DNA from 3 places in the Serratia ficaria genome. Region 3 is predicted to be linked to each of the others. Evidence: predicted binding sites of a transcription regulator. Region 3 holds the regulator's gene; each other region holds the start of a gene.
The links. Region 3 encodes PurR, which represses purine synthesis genes. Its sites were predicted from a motif close to CANGCAAACGTTTGCNTG; they were not measured.
Positions count from the first base shown of each region.

Region 1: a site for PurR is predicted at 2,405-2,422, ahead of serA (phosphoglycerate dehydrogenase). Genes of this name have one in related genera too.
Region 2: a site for PurR is predicted at 2,611-2,628, ahead of guaB (IMP dehydrogenase). Genes of this name have one in related genera too.

Region 1 is NZ_LT906479.1:4,289,633-4,294,363, reverse strand. Features, by position in the region: gene CKW09_RS20250 (oxidative stress defense protein) at 1-395, shown strand, start outside; gene CKW09_RS20245 (LysR family transcriptional regulator ArgP) at 445-1,338, opposite strand; gene rpiA (ribose-5-phosphate isomerase RpiA) at 1,544-2,200, shown strand; gene serA (phosphoglycerate dehydrogenase) at 2,505-3,743, shown strand; gene CKW09_RS20230 (5-formyltetrahydrofolate cyclo-ligase) at 3,796-4,404, opposite strand; RNA gene ssrS (6S RNA) at 4,459-4,641, opposite strand; gene zapA (cell division protein ZapA) at 4,684-4,731, opposite strand, start outside.
Region 2 is NZ_LT906479.1:3,932,711-3,937,441, reverse strand. Features, by position in the region: gene CKW09_RS18595 (glycoside hydrolase family 31 protein) at 1-1,137, shown strand, start outside; gene xseA (exodeoxyribonuclease VII large subunit) at 1,143-2,519, opposite strand; gene guaB (IMP dehydrogenase) at 2,690-4,153, shown strand; gene guaA (glutamine-hydrolyzing GMP synthase) at 4,278-4,731, shown strand, end outside.
Region 3 is NZ_LT906479.1:2,380,366-2,385,096, forward strand. Features, by position in the region: gene punC (purine nucleoside transporter PunC) at 1-1,124, opposite strand, end outside; gene punR (DNA-binding transcriptional activator PunR) at 1,248-2,192, shown strand; gene purR (HTH-type transcriptional repressor PurR) at 2,189-3,214, opposite strand; gene cydH (cytochrome bd-I oxidase subunit CydH) at 3,538-3,627, shown strand; gene CKW09_RS11295 (C40 family peptidase) at 3,758-4,576, opposite strand.

The DNA of each region.
Region 1 (4,731 bases), 1.9 Mb from region 3:
GCGCGGTGCGTCAGGTGCAGGTGACGCTGCGTCAGCTGGACAAGCTGAACGGGTTGCTGGACGGCGCGTTGAAATCCGGCCTGAACGAGATCCGCGCGGTTGAGCTGGGCGTGGCCAAGCCGGACGTCTATCGCGAGCAGGCGCGTCAGAAAGCCATCGAAAACGCCACCCAGCAGGCCGCTTCACTGGCGAAGGGCTTTAACGCCAAGCTGGGCCCGGTTTACAGCATCCGTTACCACGTGGCCAACTACCAGCCGATGCCGGTAGCGCGCATGTACAAGGCCGCGGGCGCGGCGGCGGAGAACGATGCGGCGCAAACCTACGAGCAGCAAAGCATTCACTTCGACGATCAGGTGGATGTGGTGTTTGAACTGCAGCGCAACGCCGCGCAGTAACGCCGGGCTGCGGCGATAAAAAAGGTTCGCTGCGGCGAACCTTTTTCGTTTAATCCTGGCGCAGTACCTGGCGGCCGTAGTCCAGCAGCGCGTCGGTCACCTTGCGCATCATGCGGCTTTCCGGCGCAAAGCGGTGCCAGAACAACATGCGGCGCTGGTAGAGCCCCGGCGTCAGATCGATAAGCTCACCCGACTCCAGCTCTTTCTCAATCTGCAGATGCGGGATCATGCAGCAGGTGGTGCCCTGGCGCGCCAGCTGCACGAAGGCTTCGGACGAGTTCACGATGTGGCAGGGTACGCTGCCCGGCGACAGATCGAAATTCTGCTGCAGGAAGGCCTGATGCATATCGTCGAGGTGGTCGAACGCCACCGCCGGCGCCTTCAGCAGCGCGGAGCGGGTGACGCCGTTCGGGAAGTAGCGCTCGGCGAAGCCCTTGGAGGCGACAAACAGATAGTCCAGCGCGCCGAGTTGGTCCACCAGGCAGCTCGGCAGCGGCTGCGGCTGAATACTCACCGCCCCCACCACTTCGCCGCGGCGCAGGCGTTCCTGGGTGCGGGTTTCATCTTCCACCTGCAGATTCAGGCGCACCGGGGAGTCCGCCAGCACCGGCTTCAGCGCCGGCAGCAGCCAGGTGGCCAGACTGTCGGCGTTGACCGCCAGCGACAGCAGCAGCGGCGTGTCGATGCCGGTGTCGTTGCCCAGCCACTCTTCTTCCAGCAGCTCAACCTGATGCAGCAGCGCCAGCAGTTTCTGCCCCTGTTCGGTCGGGCGCGGCGGCACGGTGCGCACCAGCAGCGGTTGGCCGAACAGGTTTTCCAGCTGTTTAATGCGTTGGGATACCGCCGATTGCGTGATGCAGAGTTTTTGTGCGGCGCGCTCAAAGCCGCGCTCACGGATCACCGCGTCCAGCGCTTGCAGCGTTCGATAGTCTGGGCGTTTCATCGGAAAAGATATCCCTTAAATAAAATTGATATCGGCACTATGCCACATTTTGGCCGTTGCGCAGGTGTAAAAATCACGCGGTCATCTCGCCGCCGCGCGGCTAAAAATGCGGCTCAGGGTGAAGAAGTGTGATCCTGCCTGAGTGAAAAATAACGTTTTACCCTATAATACGCACAGGTTTTCGTACATAGGCAATGGACATATTATGACGCAGGATGAACTGAAAAAAGCGGTGGGTTGGGCGGCGCTGGACTACGTGACGCCGGGTACCATCGTCGGGGTCGGCACCGGTTCGACCGCCGCCCATTTTATTGATGCGCTGGGCTCCATCAAGCACCAGATCGAAGGCGCGGTGTCCAGTTCCGATGCCTCAACCGCCAAGCTGAAAAGCCTCGGCATTCACGTGTTCGACAGCAACGAAGTGGACTCGCTGGATATCTACGTCGACGGTGCGGACGAAATCAACGCCCATATGCAGATGATCAAGGGCGGCGGCGCGGCGCTGACGCGTGAAAAGATCATCGCCGCCATCGCGCGCAAATTCATCTGCATCGTCGACGCTACCAAGCAGGTGGACGTGCTGGGCAAGTTCCCGCTGCCGGTGGAAGTGATCCCGATGGCGCGCTCTTACGTGGCGCGCGAGCTGGTGAAGCTCGGCGGGCTGCCGGAATATCGCCAGAACGTGCTGACCGACAACGGCAACGTGATCCTCGACGTGCATAACCTGAGCATCACCGACGCGGTGGCGCTGGAGAACAAAATCAACGGCATCGCCGGCGTGGTCACCGTCGGCCTGTTCGCCAACCGCGGCGCGGACGTGGCGCTGGTCGGCACGCCGAACGGCGTCAAGGTCGTCGAATAAAACGCTGCGCTCACCGCGGCTATGCGGCCTGGCGATCCCCCCGGCCGCATAATTCACTGGTTAAAATATCTTTTCTTAAAATCGCCAAATTTGGTGACTTATGTCACATTTCTGGTGATGGCTCCATAAAGCTTCTGTCTAAATCTTTCCCTATGGCATTTTCTGCCAGAAACCGCCGGCCGGGCTGAGCCTTGTACTGGCGGGCAGGCAATCGTTTGTATTGCCGCCCGCGTTATTTTTGTTATGTTGGATGGGTGCTGTTTCACAACAGCCGCTTCTGAAGTCTGAACATAGGGTCGGGTAAATGGCAAAAGTATCATTGGAGAAAGACAGGATTAAATTCCTGTTGGTAGAAGGGGTTCATCAGAGCACGGTAGATAATCTGCGCGCCGCCGGTTATACCAACATTGAATATCATAAAGGTGCGTTAGACACCGAATCGCTTAAGGCATCCATCCGCGATGCTCACTTCGTCGGCATCCGATCGCGTACGCATCTGACCGAAGAGGTTTTCGCCGCCGCCGAGAAGCTGGTCGCGGTAGGCTGTTTTTGCATCGGCACCAACCAGGTTGAATTGAAAGCGGCGACCAAGCGCGGCATTCCGGTGTTTAACGCGCCATTCTCCAATACCCGATCCGTGGCCGAAATGGTGCTGGGCGAGCTGTTGCTGATGCTGCGCGGCATCCCGGCCGCCAACGCCAAGGCGCACCGCGGCGTATGGCACAAGCTGGCCGTCGGCTCGTATGAAGCGCGCGGCAAGAAGCTGGGCATCATCGGTTACGGCCACATCGGCACCCAGCTGGGCATTCTGGCGGAAGGCCTGGGCATGAAGGTGTTCTTCTACGACATCGAGAACAAGCTGCCGCTGGGCAACGCTCAGCAGGTGCGCCATCTGTCCGATCTGCTCAACATGAGCGACGTGGTGACGCTGCACGTGCCGGAAACCCTGTCGACCAAGAATATGATGGGGGCGGAAGAGCTGGCGCTGATGAAGCCGGGCGCGATCCTGATCAACGCCTCGCGCGGCACCGTGGTGGATATCCCGGCGCTGTGCAACGCGCTGGCCAGCAATCACCTGGCCGGGGCGGCGATCGATGTGTTCCCGGAAGAGCCGGCGACCAACAGCGATCCGTTCAACTCGCCGCTGTGCGAGTTCGACAACGTGCTGCTGACGCCGCACATCGGCGGCTCCACGCAGGAAGCGCAGGAGAACATCGGCGACGAAGTGGCGGGCAAGCTGGCGAAATACTCCGACAACGGCTCGACCCTGTCGGCGGTCAACTTCCCGGAAGTCTCGTTGCCGGCGCATGGCCCGAACGCCAGCCGTCTGCTGCACATCCATGAAAACCGCCCGGGCGTGCTGACGCAGATTAACCAGATCTTCGCCGAAGAAGGGGTGAACATCGCCGCGCAGTACCTGCAAACCGGTCCGGAAATCGGCTACGTGGTGATCGACATCGAAGCGGAAACCGCACGCGCCGATGCTGCGCTGCAGCGCATGAAGGCTATCGACGGCACCATTCGCGCCCGTTTGCTGCTCTGATTGCGCCAGCGCGATCGCGATAATGAAAAAGGCCGGGATTATCCGGCCTTTTCTATTTGTCGTCCGGCCACGCCCAGCGGCGCGACGGGGTGATAATTTCCGGCAGCGGAATATCCCAATGTTCGGTCGGCAGCAGCGCCACCCGCTGGCAGTCGTGGGCCAGCCCGATGGGGTAAGGGCCGCCGCGCCGCCAGTTCTGCAAGGTACGGTCGTAAAAGCCGCCGCCCATGCCCAGCCTTTGGCCGGCATCGTCGAATGCCACCAGCGGCGTCAGCACCACCTCCAGCGCGCCTGCCGGCAGCACCGCGCGCACGTCGAGCCGCGGTTCCAGAATATTGAAACGGTTGCGCGCCAGCGGCGTATCAGGCGCATAGCGCAGGAACAGCAGATTGCCCGGGCTGAACGGATGCAGTACCGGCAGATAAACGCGCTTGCCCGACTGCCACAGCCGTTCGATCAGCGGAGCGGTATCGAGCTCGCCGTCGAACGAAAAAAACGCCGCTACGCTTTGCGCCGCCATAATTCGCGGGTGCGTGGCGACGCGCTCGGCTATTTGTTGAGCGGCGAGCTGCTGTTGTTCGGGCGTGAGTTCGCGCCGACGTTGGCGAATTTGCTGGCGAACGTGTTGGCGTTGCCGGGAAAATAGAGGTTGAAAAGGCATGGCGTCAGGCTTGCTCAGTGTGGGTGTTCAGCACACATAACCCGCTGAGAAAGGGGAATCTCCGAGATGCCGTCGCAGGCTGTAACCCTTGAACCCATGGTTCAAGGTGAACGTGCTGTCGCAATCTTAAGGCTTCTCGGCGGGCCGAGCATGCACACCGATCGCGGATCATCACATTCTGTTGGTACTAAATATCGGCTCAGGGGACTGGCCCGCTGGCGAACATCTCAGAGAAATTTTGTACTCGCTGCCGAAAACCTCGGTTTTCAACAGCTTAAGTTATTCGAATTGTGCATCCTGACGTTCAGAGATGCGACCCTGTTCAAG
Region 2 (4,731 bases), 1.6 Mb from region 3:
ATGGGCATCGATTCCACCTGGAACGACAACAACGAATACGAAGTGTGGGACGGCGAAGCGCGCTGCCACGGCTTTGGCCGGCCGCTCGCCATCAAGCATATCCGCCCGGTGATGCCGCTGCTGATGATGCGCGCCTCGATGGAGGCTCAGCAGCGCTTTGCGCCGCAGCTGCGGCCGTATTTGATTTCGCGCTCCGGCTGCGCCGGCATGCAGCGCTATGTGCAGACCTGGAGCGGCGACAACCGCACCAGCTGGCAGACCCTGCGCTACAACATCCGCATGGGGCTGGGCATGAGCCTGTCCGGGCTGTACAACCTGGGGCACGACGTCGGCGGCTTCTCCGGCGACAAACCGGACGCCGAACTGCTGGTGCGCTGGGTGCAAAACGGCGTGATGCACCCGCGCTTCACCATCCATTCGTGGAACGACGACGCCACGGTCAACGAACCCTGGATGTACCCGGCCGTCACCCCGGCGGTGCGCGAGGCGATCAACCTGCGCTACCGGCTGATGCCGTATTTCTACACCCTGCTGTGGCAGGCCAGCGCCGACGACGAGCCGATGCTGCGCCCGACCTTCCTCGATCATGAGCACGACGCGCGCACGCTGGAGGAAACCGACGATTTCCTGATCGGCCGCGATCTGCTGGTGGCCAGCGTGGTGGAGCAGGGGCAGCGCCGGCGCCCGGTATACCTGCCGGACAACGGTGACGGTTGGTACTGTTTCTACAGCGGGCAATGGTTCAGCGGCGGCCAGACGGTGGTGCTGGACGCGCCGCTGGAGCGCTTGCCGCTGCTGGTGCGCGCCGGGGCCGGGTTGCCGCTGTCGCAGCGGCTGGCGCATGTGGACGCTGCCGCCGACGATCGGCGCGAGCTGCGGCTGTACCCGATTAAAGGCTGTGGCAGCGCGTCAGGGCTGTTGTTCGAAGACGACGGGGAAAGTTATGGCTGGCGGCAGGGCAACGCGCTGTGGTTGCGCTGGGAGCTGCGCAGCGACAATCAGCGGCTCATGCTGACCCTCACCCCCGAAGGGCAGTTCCGCCCGGCGTGGCGTACGCTGCAGCTGAGCCTGCCGGCCGGCGAAACGCGCGCGCTGTGGGTTAACGGCGAGCCGGGCGAGAGTTTTACGTTGGAATAGGGCGGTTACTGGGCCGCGCGCTTCTTGCGCGGCTTCCTGGCGACGGTGATGGTTTTCACCTCGCTTTCCACCCAACCATCCTGCAGACGGGTTTTCAGCAGTTCGCCGACCTGCGCCTGTTGGGTGGTTTTCAGCAGCTCGCCGCGCGGGGTTTGCGTCACGCTGTAGCCGCGCGCCAGCGTCGCCAGCGGGCTGACCGCCTCGAGCTGGCTGCAGGCCACGCCGAAGCGTTGGCGGTAGGCGTTGAGCCGGCGCTCCAGCGCCTGCTGCAGGCGGTATTCCTGCTGCTGCACCCGTTGCTGATAGCGGTGGATGCGGCCCTGCGGCTGCATCTGCGCCAGCCGCTGCTGGGCGCGCTCGCTGCGGCGCGACGCCAGGCGCAGCTGGTTTTGCATGCCGTCTTCCAGGCGGCGCTGCAGCCTGAACAGCAGCGTTTGCTGGCGCGCCAGGCGCAGGTGCGGATGCTGCTGCTGCAAACGGTGGTTGATGCGGGTGAACTGCTGCTGCCGCTGGGCCAGATAGTAGTCCATCGCCATTTCCAACCGCTGCTGCTGCGACTGCAGCTGGCGCAGCAGCTCCAGCTGATTGCGGCTGACCAGCTCGGCGGCGGCGGAGGGGGTAGGGGCGCGCAGATCGGCGACAAAGTCGGCGATGGTCACGTCGGTCTCATGGCCGACGGCGCTGACGATCGGAATGCGGCTGGCGAAAATTGCCCGCGCCACCCGCTCGTCGTTGAAGCTCCACAGGTCTTCCAGCGAACCGCCGCCGCGGCCGACGATCAGCACGTCGCATTCGTCACGGCGGTTGGCGGTGTCGATGGCGCGCACGATCTGCAGCGGCGCTTCCGCGCCCTGCACCGAAGTGGGGTAGATGACGATCGGCAGCGAAGGATCGCGCCGCTGCAGCACCTGCAGGATATCGTGCAGCGCCGCGCCGCTGGCGGAGGTGATCACCCCGACGCGCTTGGCCGGGGCGGGCAGCGGCTGCTTGAACTGCTGATCGAACAGCCCTTCGGCGCTCAGACGCTGCTTCAACTGCTCGAACTGCTGCTGCAGCAGGCCGTCGCCGGCGGGCTGCATGCTCTCGGCGATCAGCTGGTAATCGCCGCGCGGTTCGTACAGCGTAATGCTGGCGCGCACCAGCACCTGCTGGCCGTTCTGCGGCCGGAAGGTGGTGCGGCGGTTGCTGTTGCGGAACATCGCACAGCGCACCTGCGCGCGATCGTCTTTCAGGGTGAAATACCAGTGGCCGGAGGCGGGCTGGGAGAAGTTGGAGATCTCGGCGGAGAGCCAAATCTGCCCCATTTCCATTTCCAGCAGCTGTCGAACCGTCTGATTCAGGCGGCTTACGGTAAAAATGGGCGGCGAGGTAGGTAGCGACATGTGACCCAGATCAAATTTCAAAACAATCACTTAATTGGTCGATACTACATGGCTGAAAAAGGTAATCAAGAGTTTTTGTAAGAAAGTGCTGGAGGCAACCGATTACGCTCTGTATAATGCCGCGGCAATATTTTATCTTTTTCACAGCCCACCCTGGTGAGATATTGCCCATGCTACGTATCGCAAAAGAAGCTCTGACGTTTGACGACGTTCTCCTGGTTCCAGCACACTCCACGGTTCTGCCTAACACTGCAGAGCTCGGCACTCAACTGACCAAAAATATCCGCCTGAATATCCCTATGCTGTCCGCAGCCATGGATACCGTGACCGAATCCGGCCTGGCCATCGCGCTGGCGCAGGAAGGCGGCCTGGGCTTCATTCACAAAAACATGTCCATCGAGCGCCAGGCTGAAGAAGTCAGCCGGGTGAAGAAACATGAAAGCGGCGTAGTCACCGACCCGCAGACCGTTACCCCCGCCACCACCCTGAAAGAAGTGAAAGAGCTGACCGCCCGCAACGGCTTCGCCGGCTACCCGGTCGTGACCGAAGAAAACGAACTGGTCGGCATCATCACCGGCCGCGACGTACGCTTCGTGACCGATCTGAACCAGCCGGTCACCGCGGTGATGACGCCGAAAGGGCGTCTGGTCACGGTGAAAGAAGGCGAAGCGCGTGAAGTGGTGCTGCAGAGAATGCACGAAAAACGCGTTGAGAAAGCGCTGGTGGTGGACGACAGCTTCCACCTGCTGGGCATGATCACCGTTAAAGACTTCCAGAAAGCGGAACGCAAACCGAACGCCTGTAAAGACGAGCACGGCCGCCTGCGCGTAGGCGCGGCGGTAGGCGCGGGCGCCGGCAACGAAGAGCGCGTTGACGCGCTGGTCGCCGCCGGCGTTGACGTACTGCTGATCGACTCTTCCCACGGCCACTCCGAAGGCGTGTTGCAGCGCATTCGCGAAACCCGCGCCAAATACCCGGAGCTGGAAATCGTCGGCGGCAACGTCGCCACCGCGGCGGGCGCCAAGGCGCTGGCTGAAGCCGGCGTGAGCGCGGTTAAAGTGGGTATCGGCCCTGGCTCCATCTGCACCACCCGCATCGTGACCGGCGTGGGCGTACCGCAGATCACCGCCATCGCCGATGCGGTCGAAGCGCTGGAGGGCACCGGCATCCCGGTTATCGCCGACGGCGGCATCCGCTTCTCCGGCGACATCGCCAAGGCCATCGCGGCCGGCGCGTCCTGCGTAATGGTCGGCTCCATGCTGGCGGGCACCGAAGAATCCCCGGGCGAAATCGAGCTGTATCAGGGCCGTTCGTTCAAGTCTTACCGCGGCATGGGCTCTCTGGGCGCGATGTCCAAAGGCTCTTCCGACCGTTACTTCCAGACCGATAACGCCGCCGACAAGCTGGTGCCGGAAGGCATCGAAGGCCGCGTGGCTTACAAAGGCATGCTGAAAGCCATCGTGCACCAGCAGATGGGCGGCCTGCGCTCCTGCATGGGCCTGACCGGCTGCGCCACCATCGACGAGCTGCGCACCAAGGCGGAGTTCGTGCGCATCAGCGGCGCCGGCATTCAGGAAAGCCACGTGCACGACGTGACCATCACCAAAGAGTCACCGAACTACCGCATGGGTTGATTTCAGGGGCTGCGGCCGGCGCATTTGTTCGCGCCGTCCGCTGCCCACTGCCTGGCCTCGCCGACTGAAATCGTCCTGACGATTTAGATTTTTCCTTTTTCTCTGTTGCTGGAATTCGCCTCACATGACAAAAAATATCCATAAGCATCGCATCCTTATTCTGGATTTCGGTTCGCAATACACCCAACTGGTCGCGCGCCGCGTGCGTGAGATCGGCGTTTACTGCGAGCTCTGGGCCTGGGACGTTAGCGAAGAGCAGATCCGCGAATTCAACCCGAGCGGCATCATCCTCTCCGGCGGCCCGGAAAGCACCACCGAAGCCAACAGCCCGCGCGCCCCCGAGTACGTGTTCACCGCCGGCGTGCCGGTGCTGGGCGTGTGCTACGGCATGCAGACCATGGCGATGCAGCTGGGTGGCCATGTGCAGGGTTCCAACGAGCGCGAGTTCGGCTACGCGCAGGTGGAAATCGTCAACGAGAGCGCGCTGCTGCGCGACATCGAAGACGCCATCAGCCCGGCGGGCAAACCGCTGCTGGACGTGTGGATGAGCCACGGCGACAAAGTGACCGCCATCCCGT
Region 3 (4,731 bases):
AATACCACCGTTGACACCATCACCGTTACCGTCGCCGGCAGCGGCTGCGCGATAAACGCCGAGACCAGCATGCTGGCGACGAAGCACAGGCCCAGCTGCAGGGTATTCTGCAGCGCCGCGGCCTTGCCGCTGCTTTCCGGGAACGGCGTCAGCGCATTCGCCACCATAATCGGGTAACCGGCGCCGTTGACCAGGGCCATGATGCAGAACGGGATCAGCAGGCTGGTCAGGGTCGGTTCGGTCAGGGTGGCCACCAGATACAACGCCACCATGCTAGCGCCATAGGTTACCAACAGCCACGGCAGCAAGGTTGTACCGTTGATGCGCTTTAACGCGGTGCGGCAGCCATAGCCCCCCAACAGGAAGGCCAGGGTTTGCGGCACATAGCTCAGGCCAATATCGTTCGGGCCGTAGCCCATGTCGCCGAGGATAAACGGCGAACCGGTCAGCCAGGCGAAAAATCCGGCCGAGCAGGCGGCGAACATGGCGACGTTGCCGCTGAACACCGGGGATTTCAACAGCTGCCAGAAGCTGACGCCGCGGTTCTTTTCGGCCGCGATGGGCTGCGGCCTGGCGCTTTCTTTCAGCAGCAGGGTCGGCAGCAGCAGCAGCAGGGCGATGCCCAGCAGCACGGCGAAGATCATCCGCCAGCCGGCGTGGTTCAACAGCCAGGCGCCCAGCAGCGGCGCCAGCGCCGGCGACAGCGCGACCAGCGGCATGATGGTGGCGAACACGCGGTTGGCCTTGCCGTCGCGGTAGCGATCGACCACCAGCGCCTGCCAGGTAACGGCGGCGGAGCAGACGCCGATCGCCTGAATAAAGCGTAACGACCACAGCTGCACGGCATTTTGCACCCACAGCATGCCGAGGCAGCCGAGGGCGAACAGCGCCAGGCCGATCAGCAGCACCGGCTTGCGGCCCAGGTGGTCGGAGAGCGGCCCCCACAGCAGCTGCGCAAAGGCGAAGCCGGCCAGAAAGATGCTGAGGCTGGCGCTGATGGCGCCGGCGGAAATTTGCAGCTCTTCCCGCATGGCGCCGAAGGCCGGCAGGTACATGTCGGTCGCCAGATAACCCAGCATGCTCAGGCCGGCGAGATAGAACATAAAGCCAAAGGAATTTCGCATGGTATTTCTCGTTGGTATTTTGTTGTCGCAGGTTTTTAGCGCCGGCAAGTGTATCCGGCTGGATCTCTGCTTGTGAAACGGTAATATTTGCAAACTGCTGTTAAAAAAATTGAAGGCAAGACGATGTGGTCTGAATATTCTCTGGAAGTCGTGGACGCGGTGGCCCGCACCGGCAGTTTCAGCGCGGCGGCGCAGGAGCTGCACCGGGTGCCCTCGGCGGTCAGCTATACCGTGCGTCAGCTGGAGCAATGGCTGGCGGTGCCGCTGTTTGAACGGCGCCATCGCGATGTGGAACTGACGCCGGCCGGCGCGCTGTTCATCAAGGATGCGCGGGTTGTCATCAAAAAAATGCTCGACACCCGCCGCCAGTGCCAGCAGGTGGCCAACGGTTGGCGCGGCCAGCTGAAAATCGCGGTGGACATCATCGTCAAACCGCAGCGCAGTCGCCAGCTGGTGCTGGATTTCTATCGTCACTTTCCCGATGTCGAATTACTGATGCAGCCGGAGGTGTTTAACGGCGTGTGGGATGCGCTGGTCGACGGGCGGGCGGAGATGGCGATCGGCGCAACGCGCGCGGTGCCGGTCGGCGGCGGCTTCGCCTTCCGCGACATGGGCGACATGAACTGGCTGTGCGTGGTCAGCCCGCAGCATCCGCTGGCGCTGCTGAGCGGCCCGCTGAATGACGACCAGCTGCGGCCTTATCCTTCGCTGTGCCTGGAAGATACCTCGCGCAGCCTGCCGAAGCGCGTGACCTGGACGCTGGACAACCAACGGCGGCTGGTGGCGCCGGACTGGACCTCGGCGCTGGACTGCCTGTGCGCCGGGCTGTGCGTCGGCATGATGCCGGCCCATCGGGCGTTGCCGCTGGTGCGGCGCGGGGAGCTGGCGGCGCTGCAGCTGCAGCAGCCTTTTCCCGCCAGCCCGTGCTGCCTGACCTGGCAGCAGGATAAGCCGTCGCCGGCGATGGCCTGGCTGCTGGACTATCTGGGGGACAGCGAAACCCTGAATCAGGAATGGCTGAGCGAAGCGGCGCCGGAGGCCGGGCGGGCTTCCGGCGGCGGGGATTAACGGCGGTAGTCGACGAACGGGCCGTCGGCGACCGAACGGCGCTCGATCAGTTTCGGATGCACCTCGATCACCTGCGATTCCTCGCGCTTGCTGATGATGCGATCCAGCAGCATGGTGAAGGCCATTTCGCCCAGGCGTTCCTTCGGCTGGTGGATGGTGGTCAGCGCCGGCGTGAAGTAGCGGGCGTTGCGCACGTTATCGTAACCGATCACCGAAATGTCCTGCGGCACCCGCAGCCCCAGTTCGTCGGCGGCGCAGATGGCGCCCATCGCCATGATGTCGCCGCCGCAGAACACCGCGGTCGGACGCTGTTTCTGCGACAGGATCTGATGCATGGCCTTGTAACCGGACTCCGGCTCAAAGTCGCCCTGTACGATCCATTCGTCGCGCACCTCGATATTGGCTTCCTGCATCGCCTTCAGAAAGCCCTGATGTCGCCCGCCGCCGGTGTTGCGCGCCAGCTGCCCAGGAATGGCGCCGATGTCGCGGTGGCCGCGCTCAATGAGATAACGGCCGGCCAGATAACCGCCCTCGAAGGCGTTGTCGATGATGGTGTCGGTAAAATCGCCGCGCGCCGCGCCCCAGTCCATCACCACCATCGGGATATTGCGGTAGTCTTCCAGCATGCCCAACAGCTGGTCCGGGTATTCCGAGCACATCACCAGCAGGCCGTCGACGCGCTTTTGCGCCAGCATCGCCAGATAGGCGCGCTGCTTGTCCAGGTTGTTATGCGAGTTGCACAGGATCAGCGTGTAGCCTTTGCTGTAGCAGCTGTTCTCCACCGCTTCGATCACTTCGGCAAAATAGGGCGCCTCGCTCGAGGTGGCCAGCAGGCCGATCGACTTGGTGTGATTGACCTTCAGGCTGCGCGCCACGGCGCTCGGCGAGTAATGCAATTCTTTGATCGCGGCCCATACGGCCGCTTTGGTTTCTTCGGCGACGAAACGAGTCTTATTGATGACGTGCGAAACGGTGGTGGTGGAAACGCCAGCGCGTTTGGCCACATCTTTAATCGTTGCCATGTAAGAAATGACTCCTGAACTCACATGTTGCAGCATGTAAGTGTGATGTTAATCGTTTGCCTGCGTAGATCCTTCTCCAGAGAAGCGAAAACCGAGTTTTTAATGTGTTGAAGTCTTCAGCGCTGGTCAGGAGGGGCATTGTTGCCGGTACGCAGTTGTGAACTGCGAATTTTGTCGCATATTGAGCAAAAGGGGAAGAGGTAATCGGCATTATAAACCGGGAAATGATAACAAGATTTTATTGGCGAACTGTGGGAAAATGATTTGACGTACTAATTGTACGCCTTTTATCCTTGGGAAAGCCTATCTGAGAAGGAGTAGTAATGGATACCGATCTGAAGATGTCGCTGTTCACCACCCTGTGTGCGCTGGCCGTGATCATTGCCTTCAGCTTCACCGCTGCGCTGAACTGAATTCCCGGCATTAACAGGCGCAGCTTGCTGCGCCTCGTCGCTTTCCCCGCGGTTATCCCCGTTCTTCTGCAACAAACGTCCCGTTCGCCAACGCCTGGAGGTTCTCCGGCCACTTCGGCCGCGCTAAGTATTAACGAATGGTTTTCGGCGTGACGACCCGGCGCGCGCCGATATAGTGGTTCTGCCAGTAGTCGTTGTCGAGCTGGCTGATGCGGATCTCTTCACCGGTGCGCGGCGACTGGATGAATTTGCCGTTGCCCAGATAAACCCCAACGTGATCGGCCACGCCGCGGTTGTTGATGCGGAAGAACACCAGATCGCCGCTTTCCAGCTCGCTTTTCTTGATGGGCGCGGCGTCGCGCAGGTGATACATCTCATTGGCGGTGCGCGGCATCTTGATTTTCACCACGTCCTTATAGGCGTAATAAATCAGGCCGCTGCAGTCAAAGCCGGTACGCGGCGAGCTGCCGCCCCAGCGATAAGGCTTGCCCATTTGATCCATCAGCTTGGCCATGGCGGTTTGCTTGGCGTGTTGATAGCGTTTTTTATGCGCCGGGCTGAGCTTCAGCGGCTTATCGTCGTGCACCAGTTTGGCGGTAGCCATCCCGGCACTGCGGTGGCGGCCGTAGCCTTTTTTGTAACCCTTCTTCGGTGGGGTCACCTTAATTTTGGCGATTTTTTGGGATTTGGTTTTCGATTTGGCGCTGACGATCTTTTTGGCCGTTTTCTCTGATTTGGTCTTGGCGACCTTGGTTTTTTTCTCTGGGGCCGCCACTTTCACTTTTTTGCTGGCCTTGACCGCTTTCTTTTTCTTGCGATCGTCCGGCCGCGCTTCATTGACATGGCTCTTGCGCTGCTCGGCGGCAATACGCGCCTGCGGCGCAGCGTGCGCCAGATTGAAGAATAGCTGCGTAAACAACAGCACAAAAAGCGTAAGAATTAAACGCATGTCGACGTCACCAGCCTTGGCCCCGAAACGGATATCGAAAGAGTCACAGTATTCCCGAATTTCGCCATATAAAACAGCGGAGAACTCATAAATAATAATCCATATTGTGAGAAAACGTTAATAGCCTTTTTTTTGGTTTAAAATCAGCCCGTTGA